DNA from 2 places in the Pseudarthrobacter sp. S9 genome. Region 2 is predicted to be linked to the other one. Evidence: riboswitches for the same ligand, from Rfam matches in the RefSeq annotation. Region 2 holds a riboswitch; the other holds the start of a gene.
What was found. Region 2 has a riboswitch for thiamine pyrophosphate ahead of ACQCSY_RS11335 (ECF transporter S component). Riboswitches for the same ligand answer to the same signal wherever they lie in the genome.
Positions count from the first base shown of each region.

Region 1: another riboswitch for thiamine pyrophosphate. It lies ahead of ACQCSY_RS22995 (LLM class flavin-dependent oxidoreductase); the one in region 2 lies ahead of ACQCSY_RS11335 (ECF transporter S component).

Region 1 is NZ_CP189577.1:201,737-206,249, reverse strand. It holds partial or broken gene ACQCSY_RS23010 (IS110 family transposase) at 62-288, shown strand; gene ACQCSY_RS23005 (thiazole synthase) at 585-1,397, opposite strand; gene thiS (sulfur carrier protein ThiS) at 1,403-1,639, opposite strand; partial or broken gene ACQCSY_RS22995 (LLM class flavin-dependent oxidoreductase) at 1,840-2,160, opposite strand; TPP riboswitch at 2,207-2,303, opposite strand; partial or broken gene ACQCSY_RS22990 (aldehyde dehydrogenase family protein) at 2,347-2,537, shown strand; partial or broken gene hxlB (6-phospho-3-hexuloisomerase) at 2,870-3,444, shown strand; gene hxlA (3-hexulose-6-phosphate synthase) at 3,521-4,144, shown strand.
Region 2 is NZ_CP189576.1:2,371,278-2,375,790, forward strand. It holds gene ACQCSY_RS11310 (Na+/H+ antiporter subunit D) at 1-64, shown strand, start outside; gene ACQCSY_RS11315 (Na+/H+ antiporter subunit E) at 61-606, shown strand; gene ACQCSY_RS11320 (monovalent cation/H+ antiporter complex subunit F) at 603-881, shown strand; gene mnhG (monovalent cation/H(+) antiporter subunit G) at 871-1,269, shown strand; gene ACQCSY_RS11330 (DUF4235 domain-containing protein) at 1,306-1,569, opposite strand; TPP riboswitch at 1,767-1,910, shown strand; gene ACQCSY_RS11335 (ECF transporter S component) at 1,978-2,625, shown strand; gene ACQCSY_RS11340 (ABC transporter ATP-binding protein) at 2,642-4,237, shown strand; gene ACQCSY_RS11345 (energy-coupling factor transporter transmembrane component T family protein) at 4,234-4,513, shown strand, end outside.

The DNA of each region.
Region 1 (4,513 bases), on a different replicon from region 2:
ACGTGGCGTCACCTCGCCGCCCGCGTTGTGCGAGGTGAACCGGATGAATACACGGTTGTAACGCTACCGAAGGATCGCCCGGCGGCGGGGCAAGAAACGCGCCATCGTCGCCGTCGGACGTTCCATCCCGTCATCGTCTGGCACCTCCTGAAGGACCCGGACGCACGGTTCCATGACCTCGGCGCCCACAACTTCACCCGCCGCACCAACCCGGACACCAAAAAACGCGGCCACATCCGCCAGCTCGAAGCCCTCGGCTACACCGTCACCCTGACCCCGGGAGCCTGACACCCGCCCGCCTTCATACCGCGGACCCACCCCGCCGGACCCCGGCGGGCACACCAGCACGCCACCCGCCGCAGCCAGCTCACCCCCATTTTCGGATCAGCTCGAGCACGCTGGCCGCCGTCGGCGTCTTGTAGACAGTGACCCGCCGCCCAGGCGGTAGCGCCGGTCCGGCAGGCCCGAAAGGGACTCGTCAATTTGCGGCGGGTGAGGACCTCGTCCTTAGGTGCCACGGCTGAGTCTTGGTGGGGAGCGGGTGAGCCTGCCCATCGCCGCACCCGCACAGTCAGAACCCTGGTCTAGAGGAACTCGGCCCGGCCTTCCATCGCAGAAGACGCCAGCGCATGCTCGCGGCGCGGGATACGCCCGGCCGCCTTCGCCAGCCTACCGGCGATAACAGCGTGTTTGAAGGCTTCACCCATGAGCGCAGGGTTCTGCGCGCGGGTCACGGCCGTGGCCAGCAGAACGGCGTCGCAACCCAGTTCCATAGCGAGGGCGGCATCCGAGGCGGTACCGATGCCCGCATCCAGCACCACAGGCACAGAGGAGCGCGACACGATCAGCTCAATGTTGTGCGGGTTGAGGATTCCCAGGCCCGTCCCGATCGGAGAGCCAAGCGGCATGACTGCGGTGGCCCCCAGGTTCTCCAGACGCAGCGCCAGGACCGGGTCGTCATTGGTGTACGCGAAGACTTTGAAACCACGGTTGACGAGCTGCTCGGTGGCATCCACGAGTTCCACGGCGTCCGGCAAGAGCGTGTGCTCATCGGCAATGACTTCGAGTTTGACCCAGTCCGTTTCCAGCGCGTCGCGGGCCAGTTCCGCCGTCATGACCGCATCCCTTGCGGTGAAGCAGCCGGCGGTGTTCGGCAGGACCCGGATGTTGTTGTCCACGAGCAGCCGGAACAGGGAACCCGTTTCGGCGGGCGAGTAGCGGCGCATGGCTACCGTGGTCAGTTCCGTCCCGGAGGCCAGGAGCGCGGCACCGAGTCCGTCCAGGCTAGGCGCTCCGCCCGTGCCCATAATGAGCCGGGAGCTCAATTCCACGCCATCGATGACCATGCGGTCAGTCTCTGTTCCAGGCCCGGCTGGAAGCGCAGTTGTTTCAGTCATCATCCTCATCCTCCCTGAATTGCTGTAACGAGTTCAATGCCATCGCCCTCAGCAAGCGCCGTGCTGTGCCACTGGCTGCGGGGCACCACCTCCGAGTTGCGCGCTATTGCCACACCCAGCCGCTGGCCGTCCGCGGCCTGCCCGCTGGGGGCAAGTTCGCGGCCTGTGATCTGGCTGACGAGCGTTGCAGCGGAGGCCATTGCCCCTACGGCGTGGGGCTTGCCGTTCAGTGTGATGTTCATGCTGATTCCTTGTTTCTGGTCAAATATGATTGAGGGTTGCAGCGGCTGAGCCTGATTCGGCGGGGACTGGTCCGGCGTGCCCGGACGCGCCCGGGCGGTTGCTGATGTCTAGTTCGTGGGTTTGCCCATGGGACTTCGGACTTGCCACAGTGAAGTGGACGTGGCCCTGCCGGGATGGGTCAGTGGAGAGGCTTATAGGACTATCCATTGTCCGGGACGCCTACGGTCGGCCGTTCCAGTCCGAGGTGTCCGCGCAGCATGTCCGCCGTGTAGCTGCTGCGGAAGAGCCCACGCCGTTGTAATACCGGAACCACCCTGTCCACGAACTCGTCGAGCGAATCGGGCAGCAGCGGCGGCATGAGGTTAAACCCGTCTGCGGCACCGGAGCGAAACCACAGCTCAATCTGGTCGGCGACGTGCTCTGGAGTTCCGAACACGGTGCAGTGGCCCCGCCGGCGGCCAGCCTTCCCAGCAGTTGCCACTGTTGGCTTCTCCGCCTCGATGATCCGCAGGATCAACGAGGCGGAGCCGTTCGGGCATGGCCCAGGCGTGGTCAGGCGTCAGGCGAATAGTCATCCGCAACATCCCTTCGCTAGTACGAACTAGATCAGGTTCAACGGGTGTTCTCTCAGCCCCGGCCAGCAGGGCACCCCGTGTCACTGGAATAAACCCTACTCGCAACCAGGCGGACAGAACCGTGGAGTCCGGAATGCTTCATCAAGTCCTCAGCCGACACCGTCAAACGGCTCACCCTGGAGTTCGGCGGCAACGACGCCGGTATCGTGCTGCCGACGCCGACGCCGACGCCGATCCCAACGCCATCGCCCAAGACCTGTTCTGGGTGCCTTCAGCAACGCCGGCCGGACCTGCGGCGGCCCTCAAACGCCGCTACGTCCACTAAGACATCTACGAGGCCGTATGCGAAGAACGCTGTCGCAGTCCATTGCGTGCGGACACGGCGGACCTCCGTCCATCATGACCGGCAGCAGGCGGACAATGGCCGTGGCTGCGTAGCTACCTCCCCGGGCAACGCCCTGCCATTCAACGGGGGATCGATGGACTGCACACCCATGCCGCTGAATCTCGTCAGGGCATACCGGACGATCCACACACCCACCTACCCAAACGGGCAGTTTAAACCATCCCGAATTAGCGTTTCCCCTCCCCGTAAATGACAGGACGATGGATGTCAGGCCCACCTCTGGAGGAGGAGAAGTGAATTTGACCGTGATGACCGGACCCGCCCCGGACGTATCCGGGGAAGCCTTCGCCGGCAGCGTCTCCCTTGTCCTGGGGGAGATCGCGGATACCGCCGCAGGCATCGACCGGCAGCAGGTGGCCGGCCTGGCCCGTCACCTTAGCCAGCCGGGCCGGGTGTTTGTTGCCGGCGCGGGCTGGTGTTGCGGATGGCGGCGATGAGGCTGATGCACCTGGGCCTGAATGTCCACATCGCCGGTGACACCACCACTCCCGCAATCGCTTCCGGGGACCTGCTCCTGGTGGCCTCCGGATCGGGGACGACCTCGGGGGTGGTCAAGTCAGCGGAAACGGCGGCGAAGGCCGGGGCGCGGATCGCCGCGTTCACCACCAACCCGGATTCCCCGCTCGCCGGGCTCGCCGACGCCCTGGTGACCATTCCCGCCGCGCAGAAGACCGACCACGGCTCCAGCGTCTCGCGCCAGTACTCCGGGTCCCTGTTCGAACAGGTGCTTTTCCTCGCCACCGAGGCCCTCTTCCAGTCCCTGTGGGACAACACCGATGTGCCCGCCGAAGAGCTCTGGCTCCGGCACGCCAACCTCGAATAACCGGGGCCCCTCTTTTTCCACACCCACCGCAGTTACCTGCAGAGAACCGCAGTTCCTTACAGAAAGTAGAAACATCATGAAGCTCCAAGTTGCTATGGACGTTCTGACCACCGAAGCCGCCCTCGAACTGGCCGGCCAGGTCGCCGAATACGTCGACATCATCGAACTCGGCACCCCGCTGATCAAGGCCGAAGGGCTCTCCGCCGTCACCGCCGTCAAGAACGCCCACCCGGACAAGATCGTCTTCGCCGACATGAAGACCATGGACGCCGGCGAACTCGAAGCCGACATCGCCTTCAAGGCCGGCGCCGACCTGGTCACCGTGCTCGGCACCGCGGACGACTCCACCATCGCCGGCGCCGTCAAGGCAGCCAAGGCCCACAACAAGGGCATCGTCGTGGACCTCATCGGTGTCGCAGACAAGGTCACCCGCGCCAAGGAAGCCCGCGCCCTGGGTGCGAAGTTCGTCGAGATGCACGCCGGCCTGGACGAACAGGCCAAGCCCGGCTTCGACCTGACCGGACTCCTGAGCGCCGGAGCAGAAGCACGCGTCCCGTTCTCCGTCGCCGGCGGCGTGAAGCTCGCCACCATAGCAGCTGTCCAGCAGGCCGGCGCCGACGTCGCCGTCGTCGGCGGCGGCATCTACAGCGCAGCCGACCCCGCCCTGGCCGCCAAGCAACTCCGCAACGCCATCAACTAACCCTCCGATTGACGGTGGCGTCCCGCACCCTTAAAGCCGCGGGACGCCACCTCCGGAGTCCAGCCCCTGCAACTTCAGGGGGCCCGCAGCCGAGGAATTTCTTGCCTGGGCCCCCGCGGAGAGCCCCCACCGCGGGCAGTACCGCGCCGACGACGGCCGACTGATACGGGTCATCGAGAACGGCACAGGCTGCCGTCGTCTGTTTGTTTGTGATGATCCCGTCGTGCTGTATTCGATCTAAGACGGGCTAGTCGACGACGACGAACTCAACGCCGGCGGGCATCCTTCGGAAAAATGCCTGCGGTGGAACAAGCAAGGGCCACGGAATCCCGGCCACAGAGACGGGAAGGCAGACCGTTCCTTGACCGG
Region 2 (4,513 bases):
AGACGCGCCGGTCCCGGTGATCGCCCAGTCCGGGCAGGGTCAGCAGACTGGCGGCCGGAAATGAGCCGGAAGCGGATCTCGCTGCGACAGGAACTGCCGCTGCTGGTGTGGCTCGTGATTGTCTGGGGCGCCCTCTGGCAGAACTTCAGCCCGGGCAACCTGCTCTTCGGCGCACTCATCGCGGTGGTGGTGGCGCGCGTGTTCTACCTGCCCCCGGTGGAGCTCGGCGGCCGCTTCAATGTGCTCCGCGCCATCCCCTTCGCCGTCATCTTCCTCGCGAAGGTGGCGGCAGCGAGCTTCCAGGTCCTGTTCCTGGCCGCCGCCCGCGGACCGCGGGTGATCAGCGCCGTCGTCGCCGTCCCCCTGCGGAGCCACTCCGACCTCCTGGTGACCGCCACCGGGCACGTGATCTCGCTGATCCCGGGCTCGCTCGTGGTGGAGGTGGACAGGTCCACGTCCACGCTGTACATCCACGGCATCAATGTCCGCAACGCCGAGGACGCGACCCGGCTCCGCAAGGAAGTCCGGGACACCGAGGCCGGGCTGATCCGCATCATGGGGAGCCGAGACGAACTGTCCGCACTCAAGCAGGAGGCGCGCGCATGATGCAGCTTGTCCTGACGGTGACCGCCGTCGTACTGTCCCTGGCCGCCGCCGGAGCGATCATCCGGATCGCGAGGGGCCCCTCGCTGCTGGACCGGGTGCTCGCCGCCGACGTGCTGCTGGCCATCGTCGGGGCCGCGCTCTGCATCGACATGGCCGTCAACCGGCACCTCAACAACCTGATGCTTCTGGTGGCGCTGTCCATCATCGGTTTCGTCGGCTCCGTCACCGTGGCGCGGTTCGTGGCGGACAGGCGGGAGAACGTCCGTGAATCCTGACGCGTCCCTGGCCGACTTCATGATCGACGCCGTCTCCGCCGTCTTCATGGTGGTCGGCGCGCTGATGTCCCTCGCCGCCGCCGTCGGGCTGCTGCGGTTCCCCGACCTCATGAGCAGGATGCACGCCGCCACCAAGCCCCAGGTGCTCGGACTGTTCCTGCTGCTGTTCGCCCTGGGGCTCCAGATGCGCATCTGGTGGGTGTGGCCCGCGCTGGCGGTCGCCTGGCTGTTCCAGCTGCTCACCGTGCCCGTGTCCGCCCACATGGTGGGCCGGGCCGGCTACCGCACCAAGCACCTGCACCCGGAGCTGCTGAGCACCGACGAGCTCGAGGCCGTGGTCCAGCAGTCGGCCGCCAAGCGCGGTGCCGACGACGACCAGGGTGGCTGAGCCCGGTAGTCCAGGCCCAATCACCGGGGAGCCCGGTTAGACGATGTCCTGGGTCTTGGCGAAGCGGGTGATCGCGCGCTGGGTGCCGCGGTTGGCAAGCACCTGGATGATGGCGCTGACCGAGGCGGAGATCAGGGCGAAGATCAGGGCCGAGCGTAGCGTGGTGGGGATGTCGTCGTCGTGGCCCTTAGGCGGCTTGTTGCCGGTGGACTTCTCCCAGACGGTGTCGACGAGCTTGGTACCGACAAACCCGGCGAGGAGGCTGATGCCGGTGCCGAGCAATTTGATGACGATGTTCATTCCGGGACTCCTTGTGGGAGGAAGCAGGGTGGGAGGAAACCGAGTGGGAGGAAGCAGGGTGGCAGGAAACAGGGCTGCCCCTAGCCTAGCGTCCCTGCTGGGGGGATTCCCGCCGGGATAGCGGGGGAATTGTGACAGCCGGCGCGGGATTTGGCGGGCCTGCGGGTGTAAACTGAACAACGCCCACAAGGGCGATTTTAATACGACAGGGGAGCGCCGCCGTCGGGCATCACTGGAGGAATCCAGGGGAACCAATGGTGGGCGCTGAGAGTGCGGACAGCCGCAGACCCTCGAACCTGATCCGGCTAGTACCGGCGCAAGGGAGTCGAGATCTCAGAGTGCCCGGAGCGGCGGCGGAAGCGGCGGCCAGCCGGGGGACTCTCCCCTCCTGTTCCTCAGGAGGACGACATGACTGATACATCTGCAAAGCATGGTTCTGCCAAGCCGATGCTTGGACAACGCAACTACAACTGGCGTGTGGTGGACATCGTGGTGGCCGCCTTGATCGCCGTCGCCGGCGGCGTGATTTTCTGGGCCTGGTCCCAGGGCGCCAACGTGATTTCCGCACCCGTCAACGCGTTCTACCCGCCCCTGACAGGTCTCTATGCCGGCGGCTGGATGATCCCGGCCGTGCTGGGCATGCTCATCATCCGCAAGCCGGGCGCCGCCCTGTTCTGCGAAACAGTGGCTGCCACCGGCGAGCTGATCATGGGCTCGCAGTACGGCACCACGGTGCTGATTTCCGGCGTCCTCCAGGGCCTCGGCGCGGAGCTGGTGTTCGCCGCGATCCTGTACAGGAAGTTCAACCTGCCGGTGTCCCTGCTGGCCGGAGCCGGCGCGGGCCTGTTCGGCGGCCTCAACGACTCCTTCCTGCCGTGGGGCTGGAACATCGCCTACGCCGCCGGTGACAAGCTCGCCTACATCGTCTTCATGGCAATCTCCGCTGCCGTCATTGCCGGCGCCCTGTCCTGGCTCGCCACCCGCGGCCTGGCCAAGACCGGGGTACTGAGCTCCTTGGCCTCCCGCAAGGCCGCCACGGAGCCTGTCTTCTCCTGACATCCGCCGACGACTCATGACATCTTCCAATACAGTCCGCCCGTCGGCGATCACGGCCCGCGGCTGGGGCTGGCGGCACGCGGGCAGGCCCCGGCCCGCGGTCAGCGGGCTGGACCTGGACATCCGGCCGGGGGAACGGGTGCTGTTGCTGGGCCCTTCCGGCGCCGGCAAGTCGACGCTGCTCCACGCCCTGGCGGGCGTGCTCGGCGACAGCTCCGCCGGCGCCGGTGCCGCGGGCGGAGCTTCGGGCGACGCCGAGGACTCCGACGAGGCCGGAAGCCTCCTGATCGACGGCGCCCCGCCGCGGGCGCAGCGCGGCCGGGCCGGACTCATGCAGCAGGACCCGGAAACCCAGGTGGTGCTCTCGCGCCTCGGCGACGACGTCGCGTTCGGGGCGGAGAACCTTTCCGTGCCCCCGGCGGAGATCTGGGCGCGTGTGCAGGAAGCGCTCGACGACGTCGGGCTGGCCCGGCTGCCGCTGGACCACCCGACGTCGGCCCTCTCCGGCGGACAGAAGCAGCGCCTGGCGCTCGCCGGCATCCTCGCGATGCGCCCCGGGCTGCTCCTGCTCGACGAACCCACCGCCAACCTGGACCCGGCCGGCGTCCTGGAAGTCCGCGACGCCGTGGGCCGCTGCCTGGACAAGACCGGGGCCACCCTGGTGGTCGTGGAGCACCGGGTGGCCGTGTGGAAAGACCTCGTGGACCGGATCGTGGTGCTGCGGCCGGGTTCCGCCACGGAGTCCGCGGTGCTGATCGACGGCACCCCGGACCAGGTCCTGGAACAGGCACGGGACATGCTCATTGCTGCGGGCGTCTGGGTGCCGGGCCATGTGCCGCAGGCCCGGGCACGCACGGCGGCCGGGGCTGCCGGACAGCTGCTGCTCGCCGCGGAACAGCTCGCGGTTTCCCGGGAGCGGCCACGCCGCGCCGGTCTGCGCGGCGGCTTCCGCACCATCGCACCGCACCCGGTGCAGTCCGGCATCACGGCCCGGGTCCGCGCCGGGGAGGCCCTGACCATCACCGGCCCCAACGGTTCGGGGAAATCGACCTTCGCCCTGACCCTGGCCGGTCTCCTGCAGCCAGTCGCGGGGGCGGTCTCTGCCACGCTGGAGCTCAGCGCCGGCGCCGGCATCGATCCGTACCAGTGGAAGGCCCAGCAGCTGATCGCCAGGATCGGGACCGTCTTCCAGGAACCCGAGCACCAGTTCGTCACCGGCCGCGTGCTCGATGAGCTCATGTTCGGCCCCCGCCACCTCGGCTACGGTGAAGAGCGCGTGGACGAGCTGCTGGAGCGACTGCGGCTGAGGGACTTGGTGGACGCCAACCCCTACACGCTCTCCGGCGGCGAAAAGCGGCGCCTCTCGGTGGCGACGGTGCTCGCCGCCCACCCGCAGGTGCTGGTGCTGGACGAGCCCACCTTCGGCCAGGACGCGAACACCTGGGCTGAACTCGCCTCCTTCCTCTCCGAACTCCTCGACGCCGGCACCGCCGTCGTCTCCGTCACGCACGATCAGGAATTCAGCGCCGTCCTCGGCGGCACCGAACTCAGGCTGGCCACGCCGGGCCTTGACGTCGCGGACCTCGGGCTGCCCGAGGCGGCGTCGCCATGAGGGAAGTCCTGAACCTGCGCGGCAACCATGCCCTGCTGACCCGCGCCAATCCGCTGGCCAAGTTCACCGCCGTCGTCATGATCACCCTGGTGCTGGCGTTGTCGATCGACTGGGTCTCGGCGTCGGTGGCGCTGGCCTTCGAACTGATGCTTTTCCCGCTGGCCGGGCTGACCGTTGCCCTGCTGTGGCAGCGCGGCTGGCCGTTGATCCTCGCGGCGACGCTGGGCGGCTGGAGCACCGCCATCCTGGCGCCGGACACCGGGTCCATACTGTTCG